Regions from separate parts of the Bacillus sp. SRI_025 genome, predicted to be linked through region 3. Evidence: riboswitches for the same ligand, from Rfam matches in the RefSeq annotation. Region 3 holds a riboswitch; each other region holds the start of a gene.
The links. Region 3 has a riboswitch for S-adenosylmethionine ahead of AC20OE_RS11280 (bifunctional homocysteine S-methyltransferase/methylenetetrahydrofolate reductase). Riboswitches for the same ligand answer to the same signal wherever they lie in the genome.
Positions count from the first base shown of each region.

Region 1: it holds a riboswitch for S-adenosylmethionine, as region 3 does, so the genes downstream of both, metK (methionine adenosyltransferase) here and AC20OE_RS11280 (bifunctional homocysteine S-methyltransferase/methylenetetrahydrofolate reductase) in region 3, are expected to answer to the same signal.
Region 2: it holds a riboswitch for S-adenosylmethionine, as region 3 does, so the genes downstream of both, AC20OE_RS03830 (5-methyltetrahydropteroyltriglutamate--homocysteine S-methyltransferase) here and AC20OE_RS11280 (bifunctional homocysteine S-methyltransferase/methylenetetrahydrofolate reductase) in region 3, are expected to answer to the same signal.

Region 1 covers NZ_JBYEGB010000002.1:26,680-33,082, reverse strand. Annotated here, with positions in the region: gene asnB (asparagine synthase (glutamine-hydrolyzing)) at 1-146, opposite strand, end outside; gene metK (methionine adenosyltransferase) at 295-1,497, opposite strand; SAM riboswitch class I at 1,693-1,827, opposite strand; gene pckA (phosphoenolpyruvate carboxykinase (ATP)) at 2,054-3,640, shown strand; gene AC20OE_RS05005 (DUF2584 domain-containing protein) at 3,682-3,924, opposite strand; gene AC20OE_RS05000 (alpha/beta hydrolase family protein) at 3,964-4,758, opposite strand; gene AC20OE_RS04995 (phytoene desaturase family protein) at 4,785-6,266, opposite strand; gene AC20OE_RS04990 (glycosyltransferase family 2 protein) at 6,263-6,403, opposite strand, start outside.
Region 2 covers NZ_JBYEGB010000001.1:738,550-744,952, reverse strand. Annotated here, with positions in the region: gene bglH (aryl-phospho-beta-d-glucosidase) at 1-903, shown strand, start outside; gene AC20OE_RS03830 (5-methyltetrahydropteroyltriglutamate--homocysteine S-methyltransferase) at 957-2,081, opposite strand; SAM riboswitch class I at 2,170-2,282, opposite strand; gene AC20OE_RS03825 (gluconate:H+ symporter) at 2,365-3,684, opposite strand; gene AC20OE_RS03820 (four-carbon acid sugar kinase family protein) at 3,735-5,156, opposite strand; gene garR (2-hydroxy-3-oxopropionate reductase) at 5,164-6,057, opposite strand; gene AC20OE_RS03810 (MurR/RpiR family transcriptional regulator) at 6,256-6,403, opposite strand, start outside.
Region 3 covers NZ_JBYEGB010000003.1:299,763-306,165, forward strand. Annotated here, with positions in the region: gene AC20OE_RS11260 (methyl-accepting chemotaxis protein) at 1-721, opposite strand, end outside; gene AC20OE_RS11265 (BMP family lipoprotein) at 718-1,695, opposite strand; gene AC20OE_RS11270 (CvfB family protein) at 2,039-2,887, opposite strand; gene AC20OE_RS11275 (YajQ family cyclic di-GMP-binding protein) at 3,125-3,616, shown strand; SAM riboswitch class I at 3,698-3,816, shown strand; gene AC20OE_RS11280 (bifunctional homocysteine S-methyltransferase/methylenetetrahydrofolate reductase) at 3,895-5,736, shown strand; gene metH (methionine synthase) at 5,720-6,403, shown strand, end outside.

The sequences.
Region 1 (6,403 bases), on a different contig from region 3:
CCAAATCCTACATGCTCATCATGAAAGTAACCCTCATCATCCGGACCGCGATGAACGATGAGACGATTCATTTGTTTAATTAGCTCTTCCTGTTCAGTAGTTTCGGACAATGGACGGTGATTAAATACACCAACAAACCCACACATATTATTGCCTCCACGTTATGTTATTTCTTAAAAGTAGACCTATAATTAGACAGTATTTTGTCCGATTTTGTTTCACATTTTTTCGCTTTTTACAGATTTTTTTTTAATCAAAAGGAAAACCGCTTAAAATAAGCGGTTTTCTATGTTGTTATTGTCCCAATGCTTCTTTACGAAGTGTTTCGGCTTTATCCGTTTTTTCCCACGGAAGATCTAAGTCGTGACGGCCGAAATGTCCGTATGCAGCTGTTTGTTTGTAGATCGGACGGCGCAGGTCAAGCATTTTAATAATGCCAGCTGGACGAAGATCAAAGTTTGCACGAACCACTTCAATTAATTTTTCTTCAGAAGCTTTTCCTGTTCCGAATGTATCAATTGAAATCGATACAGGCTGTGCAACACCAATTGCATAAGCAAGCTGTACTTCACAAGAATCTGCAAGGCCGGCAGCTACGATGTTTTTCGCTACGTAACGAGCAGCATATGCCGCAGAACGGTCAACCTTCGTTGCATCCTTACCTGAGAAAGCACCGCCGCCATGACGAGCATATCCGCCATACGTATCAACGATGATTTTACGTCCAGTTAAACCAGCATCCCCTTGAGGTCCACCGATCACGAAACGGCCAGTTGGGTTAATAAAGTATTTTGTCTGTTCATCAATCAGTTCACTTGGAACGACAGGGCTGATGACATGCTCTTTTAAGTCACTTTGGATTTGTTCAAGCGTCACTTCTGGTGCATGCTGCGTAGAAATAACCACTGTGTCAATACGAACTGGTTTGTTTTGCTCATCATATTCAACTGTGACTTGTGTTTTTCCGTCTGGACGAAGGTATGCAAGTGTCTCATTCTTACGTACTTCTGTTAAACGGCGAGATAATTTATGCGCTAGGGAAATCGGCAGCGGCATGAGCTCTTCGGTTTCGTTGTTGGCAAAACCAAACATCAATCCTTGGTCACCTGCACCAATCGCATCAATTTCTTCTTCAGTCATTGTTCCTTCACGTGCTTCAAGCGCTTTGTCTACACCTTGCGCAATATCAGCAGACTGTTCATCAATTGATGTAAGGACCGCACATGTTTCCGCATCAAAACCATATTTCGCACGTGTGTAGCCAATTTCCTTAATTGTGTCACGCACCGTCTTTGGAATATCGACATAAGTAGACGTTGTAATTTCACCGCTTACTAATACGAGACCGGTTGTAACAGAAGTTTCACAGGCAACACGTGCATTTGGATCTTTCTTTAAAATTTCATCCAAAATGCTGTCTGAAATTTGATCACAGATTTTATCCGGATGTCCTTCTGTCACTGATTCTGAAGTAAATAAACGACGATTTTGACTCATAATGGCTATTTCCTCCTGTACAAGACCACATCATCCCAAGATGAGGCCTCCAATATGATACGGAACTCGTTCCCTCTTATATTTAATAACGTTTATATTAGAGATGTTATTGGCAATTTGTTCATATGATATCCCAAAAATAAAAAAACCATTTCCTTCATTGCGAGGAAAGGGTCTGAGATCGCATGCCTTTCACTCTTATCGCTCAAGGTGTTCTTGTACCTTGCATCAGGTTAGCACCTTGGTTTCTCAGCATGTTCATGCCTTTTTCATAAGAAACCGGTTGCTGGGCTTCATCGGGCCTGTCCCTCCACCAACTCGGGATAAGAGTATCCGTTCAATAAGATATCTTATCTTAAACCCTTGCGTCATGTCAATGCTTCATAAGAATTATCTCCCTCTTTTTTCTCCTCACCATTAGCATCACCAAAAAGCATATTTTCATAGCAGAAATGAAAAAACACACACAAAAATTTTTAAATAGTATAGACTATTATTATTAATGTGTTATACTAATCGAAACAAACAAATTCAACGGTAAAGGAAGGGTTTTTTTATGAACTCAGTGGATTTAAAAGAAGATTTGCAGTCATTGCTCTCATTAGAAAATACGCACCAAAATTTATCTGTTCCGAAACTTGTTGAAAAGATTTTGGCACGTAATGAAGGCGTTTTAACATCAACAGGAGCTGTCCGCGCGACAACTGGAGCCTACACAGGACGTTCACCTAAAGATAAATTTATCGTCAAAGAAGAAAGCTCTGAGCATAAAATCGATTGGGGTCAAGTCAACCAGCCGATCTCCAAAGAAGCATTTGACCGTTTATATACAAAGGTTGTGTCATACTTAAAAGAACGTGATGAACTATTCGTCTTTGAAGGGTTTGCAGGCGCTGATGAAAGATATCGTATGCCGATTACAGTTGTAAACGAATTCGCATGGCACAATCTTTTTGCCAAGCAGCTATTTATCAGACCTGACGGGTCAACACCTTCTTCAAACGAAAAACCTTTCACCATCTTATCTGCACCGCACTTCAAAGCAGATCCTGCAACAGATGGCACAAACTCTGAAACGTTTATCATCGTTTCTTTTGAAAAACGCACGATTCTTATCGGTGGAACAGAATATGCAGGAGAAATGAAAAAGTCCATTTTCTCTGTGATGAACTACTTGCTTCCTGAGCAAGATATTTTATCCATGCACTGCTCAGCAAACGTAGGTCAAGAAGGCGATGTAGCCTTATTCTTTGGACTTTCAGGTACTGGGAAAACGACGCTTTCTGCAAGCGCAAGCCGCAAGCTGATCGGAGACGATGAACACGGCTGGTCTGGCACAGGGGTCTTTAATATCGAGGGCGGATGCTATGCGAAATGTGTGAACTTAAGTGAAGAAAAAGAACCACAGATCTACAAAGCGATCAGCTTCGGATCAGTTCTTGAAAACGTTGTGCTTGATGAAGAAACACGTGAAGCGGATTACGATGATACATTCTTTACTGAAAATACACGCGCTGCTTACCCAATCGAAATGATTGATAACATCGTGAAACCAAGTATCGCAGGACATCCATCTGCCATTGTCTTCTTAACAGCTGATGCGTTTGGCGTCTTACCTCCAATCAGCCGTTTAACAAAAGAACAGGCAATGTACCATTTCTTGAGCGGGTACACAAGTAAATTAGCTGGAACTGAGCGCGGTGTCACATCACCAGAAACGACATTCTCAACTTGCTTCGGTTCACCATTCCTCCCGCTTCCAGCTCACGTCTATGCTGAAATGCTCGGCAAAAAGATTGATGAGCACGGTGCTAAAGTATTCCTTGTGAATACAGGCTGGACTGGCGGAGGCTATGGTACAGGCAAACGAATGAATCTCGCTCATACAAGAGCAATGGTTCAGGCAGCAATCGAAGGTGACCTTGACAATGCTGAAATGATTACTGATGACATCTTCGGATTACACATCCCGCTTCATATTCCTGGTGTACCAGATGAAGTGCTTCAACCTGCTAAAACATGGGATGATCAAAAGGCTTATCAAGAAAAAGCACACTTCCTTGCCAATGAATTTAAAAAGAACTTCCAAAAATTCAGTCACGCGGCAAGTGACATTGAAGCCAAAGGCGGACCACTCGTATAACCAAATGAAAAAAGCTGAGGAGATTCAATCCCTCAGCTTTTTTAGTTTGTTGAATGCAATGACACAAGACGGTACGTCACCTTCGTGACATTGTCTGTCAGCTCCAGCTTTTCAACATGTGCTGTCCCAGTTTTTTCTCCGTCTTTCGTTTTGCGCACCTCAAGTGGAATATTTAACGGATAAATGCGGTATCCATCCTTCATGAGTTCAAATACATTTTCTTCAATTCTTGTCTCTTTTCCCTTTGTGACAATCATTGTATTAAATTCAACAGGCATTCCCATAATGAAAATCCCCCTACTTTCTATATTTCGTTATAATGCTTATTTTAACACATTTCCGCTTTTTCGGCTGTGCATCCATGTGGTCAGCCTTCTCACAATTTCTCGATTATGCTGCGGCGGGAAATAGTGGTTGTATCCATGGAAATACCACGTCTCCACAGACTTCCCGTGCTGGCGCAGTGCATCTTCTAACAAATATGCATGCTCAATCGAAACATTTTGGTCCTCTTCTCCGTGGATGATAAGGACAGGTGCTTCAATTTTATCCACATCATTTAAAGGGGTTCTGTTTTCATATGCCTCTGGCACCTTATGCGGCGGACCGCCAATCACACGTTTCATCATCCGTCTCATATCCACACGCTCTTCATAAGTCAGTTTCATGTCACTGACGCCTCCCCATGTGACAAAGGAAGCCGCCTCCTGTTTCATTTCTACAGCGGTCCAGATGCCCATAATACCGCCTCGCGAAAAACCAAAGATATGAATGCGATCCTTCTTCACTTTTTTGTGCTGCTTTAACAGCTGAAAGGCAGCAAAAGCATCTTTTCGATCTTCTCCGGCAAAATCTTCGTTCCCTTCGCCTCCTTGGTTTCCCCGGTAAAAGGGAGCAAAGACGACAAAACCCTGCGCGGCAAATTGCACAATCCGGCCAGGTCTGACCATCCCCACATTTTTAATGCCGCCTCGTAAGTACAAAAAGCCGTCGTAGAGACCTTCTCCGGCCGGCTCAGCGAGCAGCCCTTTCATCCGAAGTCCATCTGCCTCATAGGTCACTGTATATAAGTGAATATGCGGATGGGGCGACGGAAACCTTCTTTTTTCCACAATCACTCGATTTCTCTCCTTTTCATCTCTGTTTACGTCCATTGCTTCAGCATCGCTTCTGCGACAAGCTGGCCTGATTTTGTCACCATTGGCGTGCCGCCGCCTGGATGACTTGTTCCTCCAACAAACCAAAGTCCTTCAATGTCCTTTGACTGATTATTGATGCGAAAGAACGCCTGTTTGAACGAGTTTGAAGACATGCCATAAATGGCCCCACGATATGCCCCCGTTTTCTGCTGCAGATCGAGCGGAGTTTGAACCGCTTCATATTCGATCAGCTCATCCAAATCAAAAAGCCCTTTTTCCATTAATTTGTTTTTTACATGCTGACGATATGTCTCCTTTAGCATGTCCCAATCTTGCTCTTTTGTCACATAAGGTGCATTGGCCAGTACAAACAGGTTGCTTCTTCCCAGTCCTCCGCTTAAAGCTGGTTCTGAATGACCTGAATAGCATATGTAGAGCGTCGGGTCTTGAGGCAGTTGTTTTTTCTGAAAAATATCTTTGAATTCTTGCTCATAATCCTCAGGGAAAAACACAGTGTGATGAGCGAGCTGTTCATAGACTTTAGGTACACCTAATAAGAGAACAAAGCCCGACAACGACGGTTCAATACCAGCCAGTTTTTGATTTAAAAAACGAGGACGGTCTTTTTCATCTATAAGATGACGGTATACAGTCAGCGCATCTGCTCCTGCAATGACTTGATCTGCCTCATACATCTGCTGATCCGTCTCCACTCCTTTGATCCGCCGATCCTTCACATGAATCTTGTTCACTTGTTCATTGAGGTGAATCTGAACGCCTAATTCTTTTGCCAGTGTCTCAAATGCCTCAACTAAACGATATGTACCGCCTTGTATTCCATAAATCCCTTTCTCCCCTTCTAAATATGCCATCATGTTAAAAATAGCCGGCGCTTCGTAGGGAGAAGAGCCGATATAAGTGGCATACCGACCAAACATCGCCAATGTATGGGGATGACGGAAATATTGACGCAGCAGCCGCTGAACGGATGTGAACGGTTTGACAGCGAGAAGTGCTTTCATCAGCTTTAAATCCGCCTTATCCTTCCAGCTCAATAACAAACGATTTAAAAACTGCTCCTCTGCCTTTTGAAAAAGCGTCTTTGATTCCTGTAAAAATGCGCGGTATTGCTTCGCATCTTCAGGACTGAATGCAGCAATTTGTGATTCCATTTGCTCAATATTCGGCGTAAACTCGACCATATGGCCATCTGAAAAAATATTTTTGGTCAGTGGAGAAATCGGATAGAAGGTCACATAATCCTCCATCCGTCTATGGCAGGATGTAAACACTTCTTCAAAATATGCCTTCATTGTAATGGTACTCGGTCCTAAATCAAAAGAGTAGCCTGCCTCGTGATGGCGCTGCAATTTCCCGCCTAAAGCCGCTTCTTTTTCTAAAATGGTGACCTGAACCCCGCGTGACTGGAGACGGATCGCGGCTGATAATCCGCCAAGTCCGCCGCCGATGATGATCACTTTTTTCATTCGTACCTTCTCCCTTTCCATTCATACCCTTCTTTTTTCAGACCGATTTTCATAGAAGCAAAGCCAATGGCGATCAAGCTTAAAATACTGATCGGCAATATAAAAGCCATCGCAGATGTCCGACCATTTTCAGTATC
Region 2 (6,403 bases), on a different contig from region 3:
TTCAATGAAATAAATGTCGTGTTACATGCACCTTTCACTGGTGGCGGGCTTGTATTTGAAGAAGGGGAAGACGAGAAAAGCATTCAATATCAAGCAGCGCATCACCAATTTGTTGCAAGTGCTCTGGCTGTTAAAGCAGGACATGAAATCATTCCAGATGCAAAAATTGGCTGTATGATTGCAGCGATGACCACATATCCGTACAGCTCAAGACCAGAGGATATGTTTGCTGCAATTGAGCAAGACCGTAAAACATTGTTCTTCTCAGATGTACAGGCAAGAGGATATTACCCAGGTTACATGAAACGTTATTTCCTTGAAAATGACATCAACATTGAGTTCCAAGACGGGGACGAAGACATTTTAAGAAACCATACAGTTGACTATATTGGCTTCAGTTATTATATGAGTTTTGTAACGAGTACAGATCCAAAGGTCCTTGAACAAGTTACTGGCGGTAACCTATTTGAAGGTGTGAAAAACCCTTATCTAGAAGCAAGTGATTGGGGCTGGCAAATTGATCCGAAAGGACTTCGTACAACACTGAATCAACTGTATGACCGCTATCAAAAACCATTGTTTATCGTAGAAAATGGATTGGGTGCTGTCGATCAAGTAGAAGAAGACGGATCAATTCAAGACGATTACCGAATTGATTACCTCAGAAGTCATTTGCTAGAGGCGAGAGAAGCCATCGCAGACGGAGTAGACCTGATCGGTTATACAAGCTGGGGCCCAATTGACCTAGTCAGCGCATCAACGGCTGAAATGAAAAAACGCTATGGCTTCATTTATGTCGACCGTGATAACGAAGGAAACGGTACATTAGATAGAAAGAAAAAGAAAAGCTTCGATTGGTATAAACAAGTGATTGCGACGAATGGAGATCATTTAGACGCTTAACAAAAAGAGACAAACCGCTCATACGGCGGTTTGTCTTTTTTTCGTCAAAGGGACTAAGAAGTCCACACTTGATCAGCAATCTCAATCACATGACGCAGTTTTTCCCATTGCTGTTCTTCTGTTAACAGGTTGCCTTCCTCTGTTGAGGCGAATCCGCATTGTGGACTCAAACAAATTTGGTTAATGTCCACATATTGAGCCGCTTCCTCAATGCGTTTTTTAATCTGTTCAACTGGCTCAAGCTCACCGTATTTTGAAGTGACAAGGCCTAGTACGATTTGAAGGTTTGGGTTCTTCACATATCGAAGAGGCTCAAATCCGCCAGAACGATCGTCGTCGAATTCTAAAAAGAGACCATCAAGATCTAAGCCGGCGAAAATTGTTTCTGCCGCTGCTTCGTAACCACCTTCAGCAGCCCAAGTTGATTTAAAGTTACCGCGGCAAATGTGCATAGTAATCACCAAATCCTCTGGGCGATCGGCAACAGCTTCATTGATTGTCTTCGCAAACGACTCACGAAGTTCATCCTCTTCACGGCCAAAGGCTTTGATTTGCTCGTGACCTTTTTCAGAAAAGAACACGGCCCATGCCGTATCATCCAGCTGCAAGTAGCGGCAGCCTGCATCATAAAAAGCACGGATGGCTTTCTTATACGCCTGTGCCACATCATGGTGGAATTCCTCTAAGCTGTCATACACTCCTTCTTCAAGCTTTCCACGGAAAAAGAGCATATTCGGACTTGGAATCGTCATTTTAGCCGTATGATCACCAGCGACGCTGTGAAGGAAACGATAATCCTCCAACATTGGATGATCTGTAAAATCGATCTTGCCTGTTACCTTGATCCCTCTTGCTTTTGTCGTCGTGTTATGGAATTGAATGCCCTGATCTGCTTCAAATCCTTCAACCCCATCGAGTCCTTCCAGAAAGTCAAAATGCCACCATGCACGTCTGAACTCACCATCTGTGACAACCTCTAACCCAATTTCTTTTTGCTTCTCTACAATACGTGTAATTTCTTCGTTTTCAATTTGTCGGAGCTGCTCTGCTGTCAGCGTACCGTCTGCTTTTTGCTTGCGTGCTTCCTTGATGCGTTCTGAACGAAGTAAGCTTCCTACTTGATCTGCGCGGTATGGCGGTTTCGTTGTTTTCCTTCCAATGGTTTGTACTTGTGTCATGCTGAATCCCTTCTTTCTTCAGGTTAAAAAATCAAATAAAAAAGCTCTTCCTTGGATAAGGAAGAGCATCATATACTGTGAGAACTCTGCCTTATCTTCAAACAAGCATCTGCTTGCTTAAGGAATTAGCACCATTCTGTTCCTAGGAACAGCGGTTGCCGGGTTTCACAGGGCCAGTCCCTCCACCACTCTTAATAAGGTTACCTTTTGATTCAATTTTCTTAATAAACACAATTATTCAACGTTTTTAGGGAAAAGTCAATGGTTTTTACAATTTAATTTCCTACATGAACAAATCAGCAACAAGAACACCAGCAAGTCCGACAAGTGAAAGCACGGTGACCATCAATGTCCACGTTTTAAAGGTTTGAGCCATTGATAGGTTAAAGTATTCTTTATAAATCCAGAAACCCGCATCATTCACATGAGAGAACGTGATACTGCCGGCACCTGTTGCGATCACCATTAATTCAGGGCTGACACCCGTCAGGCCAATCAGTGGTGCAGAAATGCCAGCTGCCGTGAGACCGGCGACAGTCGCTGATCCTAAAGAGACACGAAGGACAGCAGCAATGAGCCAAGTCAGAAGCAGGGGAGAAAGTGTGCTTCCTTGCATGATCCCTGCAATGTATTGATCGACGCCGCTATCAATGAGCACCTGTTTAAAGGCGCCTCCGCCCGCAATAATTAATAAAATCATGGCAATAGAGCCGATAGAATCCGCGATGGACTTCATTACGTCCTGCATGCTCTTTCCTCTTCCAAGCCCAAACGTGTAGATGGCAAGCAGCACTGAGATTAATAGTGCAATCGCCGGTTCGCCTAAAAACTCAGCGGTAGGCAGCAATGGGGAGGAAGGGAAGAAAATTTCTAGAAATGCTCTGAAAGTCATAAGCAATACAGGCAAAACAGCGGTGAAAATGCTAATGCCGAAACTAGGCATTTCTTCTTCTGTGAATTCCTTTGGATTAAATAAGTTCTTTGGGATATGTGCGTGCAACTGGTCTTTTTTAAATAGTTTTGTAAACAGAAGTCCACCTACTAAAACAGCAGGAATCGCTAAAATAATCCCAACCAATAAGGTTTGTCCCATGTTTGCTTGAAAGACATTCGCAATGGCAGTCGGCCCTGGGTGAGGAGGGAGGAAGCCATGTGTGGTGATGAGAGCAGCGACAAGCGGCATGCCCACATACAGCACAGGAAGTCTTGCAGCCTGAGCGATCGTAAAGACTAATGGAATTAAAATAATGAATCCGGTTTCATAAAATAGAGCAATTCCAATCACAAATCCAGTCAGCATCGTCGCCCATTGGATTTTTCCGATGCCAAATCGGTCAATGAGTGTCATCGCGATACGCTGAGCACCGCCAGAATCAGCCATCAATTTTCCAAGCATCGCTCCAAAACCGAGAACGAGTGCCAGGTGTCCAAGCGTACTTCCAAGTCCTTTTTCGACGGAAGCAATCGCTTCTAGTGGTGTCATCCCTTCTAACACAGCAACAATTAAAGAGACAATAATCAAAGAAATGAAAGCGTTTAACTTAAAGACAACCATGAGTAAAAGCAATAACAAAACGCCAAGTCCAATAAACACTAACGACATGATCTTTCCTCCTTTGTGGTACATAAGGGGGCGCAAACACCCCCTATGCCTTATCCTTCAAGTATGTCTACAGCTTCTTTTAACGTATCCTTTGACCCAACATTTCCCGGGAAAATCACATAAGACATGAAAGGGAATTTACTTTCTTCTCCTGTTTGCCAAACAGGGATCCCTGGTTTGATTTGACCTGCCACGGTCGCACGTCTCACGCTAAGTCCTCTTGTCCCAATATCGCTGGAGGTAATTCCGCCTTTGGCAATGAGATACTTAGGACGAATGGTGAGGCGCTGGACAATACTTGTTACAGCATCACTAATCTGTACAGAGAGCTTTAATTCTTCCTCTTGGCGATCATCCCCAAGATCAAGCCGTTCTCTTCTTGTATAAACAGCCACAGATTGACCTGCTACCAACAGTGCTTCAGTTTGCTGAATGACACGGTCAATTTCTTTGCGAAAGGCATCAGGCTCTAACACGAGGTGGGTATTAAATTCAATAAAAGCCATCTCTTTATTTTGCTCAAGCGCTTTTAATTGTTCTGTTGTTTTTTTCACATGAGAACCGATCATAATGAGACCACCATGAGGGCTTTCTTCTTGTATCAAGTCACCTCTTGTTAATAAGGCCTGATCCCCTATACCGCCAAGTACTTTTGTGAGCGCGGCCGCACTTCTGAACATCAGCTGCTGTCCTGCTTGAATGGCTTCAATGAGAGCGGTGACAAAGACTTTGACATCGTCATAGTCCACTGCGTTTACAACCACCTTTTTGAAATCCTTCACACCCATGATCTGTTGTTTGATTTGATCGATGCGTAAAGCCCGCAGATCAGCTAACGAAATGTAGGTTGTGTTCTCTTTTGTGAACAATCCCTCTGACTTTTCTTCAATCCATTCTCCTAGATGAGAGGATTGAAAGCCGAATGTACGGTCTCTTGCAAATTCTGTATCACCAGCAGGAATTAATTCGTGTCCTTCCTGTACGTAATGAGTATTGTCGATCGTAAAGCGTCCGCCTTCTTGGAAAAAAGGAAGAAGGATTTCTCCATCGAACTGGCGGGAGCTTTGCTGTTCAATGGTCGTTTTGAGTACTTCAGTTTCAAGCGGAAAGTGTCCGCGAAGAGTAGAATCTCCTCGGCTTACAATGATGAATTCCTGATTAAGCCGTTCAGCCACCTTTACAATGGTTGCAGCAATGGTTTCGTGCGCAGCGGCAGTTTCTTTCTCTGTCATACTGCGAGAATTGGTCAGTATAAAGAACATGCGGCTGTCTTCAAGAAAACCAGCCTCAATGCTTTCTTCTGACCAATCGGTGAAAACAGAGACGCCATGTACGGTTTGAATCCCTGTTGGATCATCGTCTAATACAATGACTTTATGCTGAAAGCTGCTCAGTGCTTGTTCGTATGCTGATTGAATGGCCTTTGAATCTGCTTTTGGAATGGCATTCAGTATGTCAGTGCTTTGCTTCATGATCATCTCATCCTTTCTTTACTTCGACATGAGCCATTTTTTCGTAATATTGAACGATGCCGCCATGATCAAGCCCGGATTTTCCGTCCGCTTTGAGGGCGTGGAAGATTTCAAGCAGCTGGCTAGAAAGGGGAAGAGGAACACCGATATCATGAGCAGTTTCCATGACATTGGTTAAATCCTTCAAGTTGATGTCGATGCGTCCACCAGGTTCAAAATTTCGTTCTAAGATGAGAGGAACTTTTGCATCGAGAACGGCACTTCCTGCCAGTCCGCCGCGGATGGCTTCATACATCTTATCAATGGCAATGCCTGATTTAGCGGCTAGAACGAGCGCCTCGGACATGGCCGCAATATTTAAATTGACGATGATTTGATTGGCTAGCTTCGCTGTTGTGCCGCTCCCATTTGCCCCAACTAATACGACCTCAGTGCCCATCGCAAGCAGGACATCCTTCACTTTCTCAAAGATGGATTCTTCGCCGCCAGCCATGATGGCAAGTGTTCCGTCTATTGCCTTCGGTTCTCCGCCGCTGACAGGTGCATCGATAAATTCCACCTGATGCTGTTTGGCAAGAGCAGCTAAAGCCCTAGAGGTTACAGGAGAAATTGAGCTCATATCTACGATGACAGTGCCAGGTGCGGCTGTCGTTAAAATGCCTTGATCACCTGAAACGACTGCCTCTACATGCTCTCCTTTAGGAAGCATTGTGATGATGATATCGCTTTCAGAAGCTGCCTCAGCTGCTGAAACAGCACCTTTTGCTCCGGCTTTCTGTAACGATCGAATCGCTTCCTCATTTAGGTCAAAAACCGTTAAAGTATGACCGGCTTTTAATAGATTGAGTGCCATCGGTTTTCCCATAATACCTAGTCCAATAAATCCAATCTTCTTTGTCACGTTGACCGCCTCCTATATAGAAAACCCTTACAAAAAGCGCTTTCTTTTCTTTGTGTTAGTATATATACTATCTTTTAAATTTAATAGTAGGAAATAAACTATTGTTCATTTAATGTACATGACGTGATAGGAACGTGTCAACGGAAAATATGAAAAAAGTCACAAAAAAAGACCGGAATCAGCTCCGGTCTTTTGTGTTCATGTTTTATTTTTAGCTACGGCTAATCTAGATCGTTTCACGTTTTCAATGGCATTTGATCCTAGCTCTAAAACAGCGGCGACGTATAGCACATCAATGATCACAAGCTGGTTGATACGGGAGATCATGGAGTCCGATCGATAGGTT
Region 3 (6,403 bases):
GACTAATCAACTGATCTGTCATTTGATTAAAGGATTCATTCAAGCCGCCGATTTCATCCTTACGCTGAATATCTGTCCGCTCCACAGCAAGATTCCCTTCTGCGATCTGCTTTGCTCTGTAGGATAGTGATTTGATAGGTGTCACGATGGATCGCGTTAGTCCAATATTCAAAAAGACGGCAATGACAATCAGTGTGAGGGCTGAGACGAGTGCACTTGTAATAATCCATTGTACATTGTCTGCTGCATCCTCTAGATTTTGTTTATACGCTTCTTCTGCTCTTTTATTCATCGTATGCACATCGTTTAAAACGCCATCAATTCTTGCTGCCACACGTCTTGCATCCGAGGCGTTTTTTTCGCCAATGGCATTGTTGGCTTCTTTGGTCCACGTGTCATATTTTGAATTTAACCTTGTTAATGCCTCTTTGTTCAAATTTCCAGCATGCTTGTTTAACGTTTGCAGCTGTTTTTTTGCTGTAGAAATATCGTTTTGAACGATCTCTAGCTGTTCATCTGAAAGTGTCATCGAATAATTGGTCATCGCTTGCTCGACACTTTCAAAGCTTGCCTTCGTTTTTTGTACGTTTAATAAGGTTTGGACATCTGCTTCATTTGATGATTGGATCTTTGTCATGCTGACAATGATAAAGGCGATGACGCCAACTGCTAAAAGAAGTGAGATAAGTGAGTTGAGTAAAATTTTGACGCGTAAACTCATGATGCGCCCCCCTCTTCTTTTAGAAGCGTCTGCTTCAGACCATTTAATTTTTTGGTCAGTGTCTCAGCATTTTTTAAGATCCGGATTTTTGCCATATCGATTCCATCATTGCTTAAGTCATAGACAACATGACCGCTTTTAATTTGATTGTTCTTGACGACCTGTTCGCTGAATTGATAAACCACTTCATCGACTTTTTTCACCATAGATGAAATCACAGCTTTTTCCGCAGTATAGTACTGATCGCTGTCCACACCAATGGCATATTTGCCTTGCGATTGCGCTTCTTTTAATACACCAACACCTGAATAACCGGCTGCGGCATATAAAACGTCTGCTTTCTTTTTGATCATATCTTTGGCTATTTTACCGCCCTTGCCTGCATCACTAAATGTACCTGCATAGGTAGATAAGATTTTGATTTTTGGATTGACTGATTTGGCGCCTTTTTGAAACCCTTTTTCAAAACGATGAATGACGTCTGCATCAACACCGCCAACAAATCCAATGACATCGCTTTTTGTTGTCATCGCAGCAAGTGCACCTGCTAAATAGCTGCCTTCCTCTTCTTTAAACGTCACAGAGGTCACATTTTTCAGCTCAGATACGGCATCGATCAGAAGAAACTGCTTCTTCGGATATTTCTTTGCGACTTTTTCTAGGTCTTCTTGCATACTAAAACCTACACCGATAATGAGATCATTACCATCTTTTACGAGTTCTGTCAGCCCTTTTTCATATGTATCAGTTTCTGCAATTTCTCTATAATCAAATTCAATGCCAAGCTCATCACGTGCTTTTTCTAATCCTTTAAATGATGAATCGTTAAATGATTGATCACCAAGACCATCATCTGTGAGCATAACGCCAATATGCTTCGCAGTTGATTTTGGCGACCCCTCCTGTTGATTACCGCATGCGGCGAGCACCATAAGCATGGCTGCCATCAGAAGCAATGAAATCTTCACTTTCATCCAAAAACACACTCCTTTTATCATCCTTACTCCTTTTTTATCGGATTTGAGGGGCGTTGTTTCAATGCTATAGTGAAGGTTTTCATGACTTTTTTCATAGAAAAAATCCATTATTTAAGACAAAAATAAAAAAGTGAGCAAATGCTCACTTTTAGATCATTGACAAAGGGCTAAAACGAACTTTATTTTAGAACTTTGTCTTCTTTTCAGCGTGACCTGAAAACCTTTGCAGCCCTAGGAAGGACGAGTACCGGAGCGGAGCGAATTGAGTATTCGTGAGCACCGGCACGCAGGACTGACACCGAATGCGAGGGTTTGTCTGCACGCTGAAGTGAGCAAATGCTCACTTTTTCTCGTATGTCCAGCCTTCTTTTTGGTAAACGAGATCATTTTTCATCAGATGACCTAGTGCTCGTTTAAAGGCGGCTTTGCTCATTTGAAATCTTTCGCGGATATCCTCTGGATCACTTTTGTCTCCGTAAGGCATGGCGCCGTTTCTTGTTCTCATATAGGTTAAAATTTCTTCTGCATCGACAGATAATGCATCCTGTTTTCTAGGAAGCAGAGAAACGTTCACGGTTCCATCCTCTTTCACTGCAATAACGCGTCCTGTAACGGTCGATCCTAGTCTTGGCTCTTCCTTTCGTTCCGTGCGGTGAATAAACCCTCGCACACCTGTATCTGTCAACATAAAAGAACCTGTCGCAATTAAACGATAGATTGTTCCAGTAATTTCTTTGTTCATTAAGGTTTCTGGTGCCTCAGTAAACAATTCACTGATCACGTCTTCTGTGGCTGGTTTTGCGAACATTCTGCCGTAACTTGTGACTTTCAGCATACAGTAGAGTTTGTCTCCTTTTTTCGGCCATGCTTCCTCAAATGGCGGGAGGTGTTCTGTTGCCACAAGTGCATCCTTTGACAGTCCAACATCGACAAATGCGCCCATGTCTTCTACCACGTCTACAACTTCTACCCAGCCATATGTATGTGCGTTAATTGTAGGAATTTTCATTGTGGCAGCGAGTCTTTCTTCATGATCTACATATAAATAAACCTCTACTTCATCTCGGTCATCAAGATCCTCTGTCATTTCACTGCGGTGCAGGAGAACCGAATCTTCACCATCTGTCAAAAAGTAGCCGTATTCCATTTCGTTCTCTATTTGCAAGGTCAGTTGCTCACCTGGTCTCATGTTCTCTTCCTTCCTATCTGCCCATAAAAGAGCGTTCGTTCATCTTTTGATTCACTTTATTCTACTATACTTCTCCCCGCATGAACATCTCTAGTTCTGTTAGCTAAAGTGGACAAACTGGTCACGATTTATACCGCAGCCGGCTGAACTCTTTGCCTCAACTCTTCGATAAAGTTTCTTCTTCGCCTATTGGCATGATAAAATAGACGCAATATCAATACTTGGAGGTCATGTGTGATGGCAAAAGAAAGCTCATTTGACATTGTATCGAAAGTCGAACTGCCTGAGGTGCAAAACGCTGTTCAAGCAGCGCTGAAAGAAATTAAAAACCGTTATGATTTTAAAGGAAGTAAAAGTGATATTTCTCTCGAAAAAGAAGAACTTGTTCTCATTTCTGATGATGACTTCAAGCTTGAGCAGCTAAAAGATGTACTTGTGACAAAGCTGATCAAACGAAATGTGCCAACTAAAAACATCGATTACGGAAAAACCGAGCATGCCCTTGGCGGTACAGTACGCCAGCGTGCGAAGCTGATCAGCGGGATTGATCAAGACAACGCTAAAAAGATCAACGCACTCATCAAGCAGTCTGGCATCAAAGTGAAATCACAATTTCAGGATGACCAAGTGCGTGTGACAGGGAAAAATAAAGATGATTTACAAGAGGTTATTTCTCTTATGCGTAAGGCTGATTTGCCGATTGATGTCCAATTTATAAATTTTCGATAAATTTCAAATTTTCCATTGATTATTTCTGCATTTTTCGTTACAGTTGATGGAAGTTCAATTCATTGACATGTTCATATTGCTTTCTTATCAAGAGAGGCAGAGGGACTGGCCCTGTGAAGCCTCAGCAACCGGTGTAGTAGAAATCTATTTTCTATGACCAAGGTGCTAAATCCAGCAAGCAACTGCTTGGAAGATAAGGAGAAGAATTACGATACAGCCAAAAAGTCTTCTTCTTATCAGAAGGCTTTTTTTGTTACATAGAAATAAGGAGGAATACAATGGGCCTATTACAAGACTTACAAAATCGCGTGCTGATAGCTGATGGAGCGATGGGAACACTTTTATACTCTTACGGCATTGACCGCTGTTTTGAAGAATTAAATTTATCGAAAGAGGATGAAGTGAAACGCGTGCACGAAGCATATGTGCAGGCAGGCGCTGACATCATCCAAACGAACACATACGGTGCGAATTATATTAAACTGTCCCGCTACGGCTTAGAGGAAGAAACGAAACGCATCAATACAAAAGCGGTACAAATTGCAAAAGCAGCCGCTGGCTCCGCTTATGTTCTCGGAACAATTGGCGGCATTCGAACGTTTAACAAAAATGCCTACTCTATAGAAGAAATCAAACGAAGCTTTAGAGAGCAGCTGTACATCCTATTAAATGAAGAGCCTGACGGATTATTGCTTGAAACGTATTATGACATAGAAGAAGCGAAGGCTGTTCTCCAAATTGCTCGCAAAGAAACGACTCTCCCGATTGTCATGAATGTCTCTATGCATGAACAAGGCGTTTTGCAGGATGGTACCCCGCTGAAGGATGGTTTATCTGAGTTATCATCTCTTGGTGCAGATGTCGTCGGCATCAACTGCAGGCTGGGCCCTTATCACATGATTCAGGCACTCGAAGGCGTTCCACTTTTAGAAAATTCGCATTTATCAGTCTATCCTAACAGCAGTCTCCCCTCTCTTGAAGAAGGCAGACTCGTCTATGATACAGATAACGATTATTTCCGAAAAAGTGCACTTGAATTTAGAAATCAGGGCGCACGCATTATCGGAGGCTGCTGTGGAACAACACCTCAGCATATTAGCGCAATGGCTGAAGCGATCAAAGATTTAGCACCGATCACTGAAAAAGAAGTGAAAGTGTTAAAAGAAGAAATCATTTCCATCCAAGATCAGCGCACTGAGCCAGGTCTTGATGAGCTGGCTGTGGAAAAACGATCGATTATCGTAGAGCTCGATCCGCCGAAGAAGCTGAACTTCGAAAAATTTCTCGTTGCTGCAAATGAATTAAAGAATGCTGGCATTGATGCGTTAACGTTAGCCGATAATTCTCTTGCGACTCCGCGCATTAGCAATGTCGCTTGCGGCGCATTATTAAAGCAGCAGCTTGATATGCGTTCTCTTGTTCATATCACATGCCGCGACCGTAATTTGATTGGGTTACAATCCCATTTAATGGGGCTCGATACTCTTGGATTAACCGATATTTTAGCGATCACAGGCGATCCATCTAAAATTGGAGACTTCCCAGGTGCAACATCTGTGTATGATTTAACCTCCTTTGATTTGATTCGTCTCATCAAGCAATTTAATGAAGGCCTTTCTTTCTCAGGAAAGCCTCTTGGCAAAAAGACCAATTTTTCAGTGGCTGGCGCGTTTAACCCAAATGTGCGTCATATTGATAAAGCGGTCAAACGTCTTGAGAAAAAAATCGAATACGGCGCTGATTATTTTATTTCACAGCCTGTTTATTCTGAAGAACAGCTTGTGAAAATTCATGAGGAAAGCCGCCACTTGGATAAACCAATTTACATCGGAATTATGCCGTTAACAAGCAGCCGAAATGCAGAGTTTATTCATCACGAAATTCCCGGCATCAAATTATCTGATTCTATTCGTGACATTATGGCTAAGGCTGGCGAGGATAAAGAAAAGCAGCGAGCAGAAGGTTTAGCGATTGCCCGCTCTTTATTAGATACAGCCTGCGAATTGTTTAATGGCATTTATTTAATTACTCCTTTCCTTCGATCAGATTTAACAGCAGAACTGACCACCTACATCCATCAGAAAGAAAAGGAGTCTAACATCCATGTCAACTATCACTGAACAGCTCAAAAAACGCATCCTCGTCCTTGATGGTGCAATGGGCACAATGATTCAAAACGCCAACCTGACAGCAGAGGACTTTGGCGGAGAAGAGTATGAGGGCTGTAACGAGTATTTGAATGTGACAGCCCCTCACATCATCCGTGCGATCCATAGGGAATACCTCGAAGCAAGTGCCGATCTCATTGAAACAAATACGTTCGGCGCGACAAAGCTCGTCCTTGATGAATATGGGCTTGGCCACCTTGCCTATGAACTCAATGTTCGAGCTGCACAGCTGGCAAAGGCTGAAGCAGACCGTTTCTCCACACCGGATAAGCCACGTTTTGTTGTAGGCGCAATGGGCCCAACAACGAAAACATTATCTGTAACAGGCGGCACAACCTTCAGTGAGCTCGTCAGAAACTATGAAGAACAGGCCCACGCTCTAATTGACGGAAAGTGTGATGCCCTTCTTTTAGAAACAAGCCAAGACATGCTGAATGTAAAAGCTGGTTTCAAAGGAATTCAGGAAGCCTTTCAGCAGACGGGCATTCAATTACCACTCATGGTATCAGGAACGATTGAACCAATGGGCACCACCCTTGCTGGTCAGGATATCGAAGCCTTTTATATCTCTCTTGAGCATATGAAACCCATCAGTGTGGGCCTGAACTGTGCGACTGGT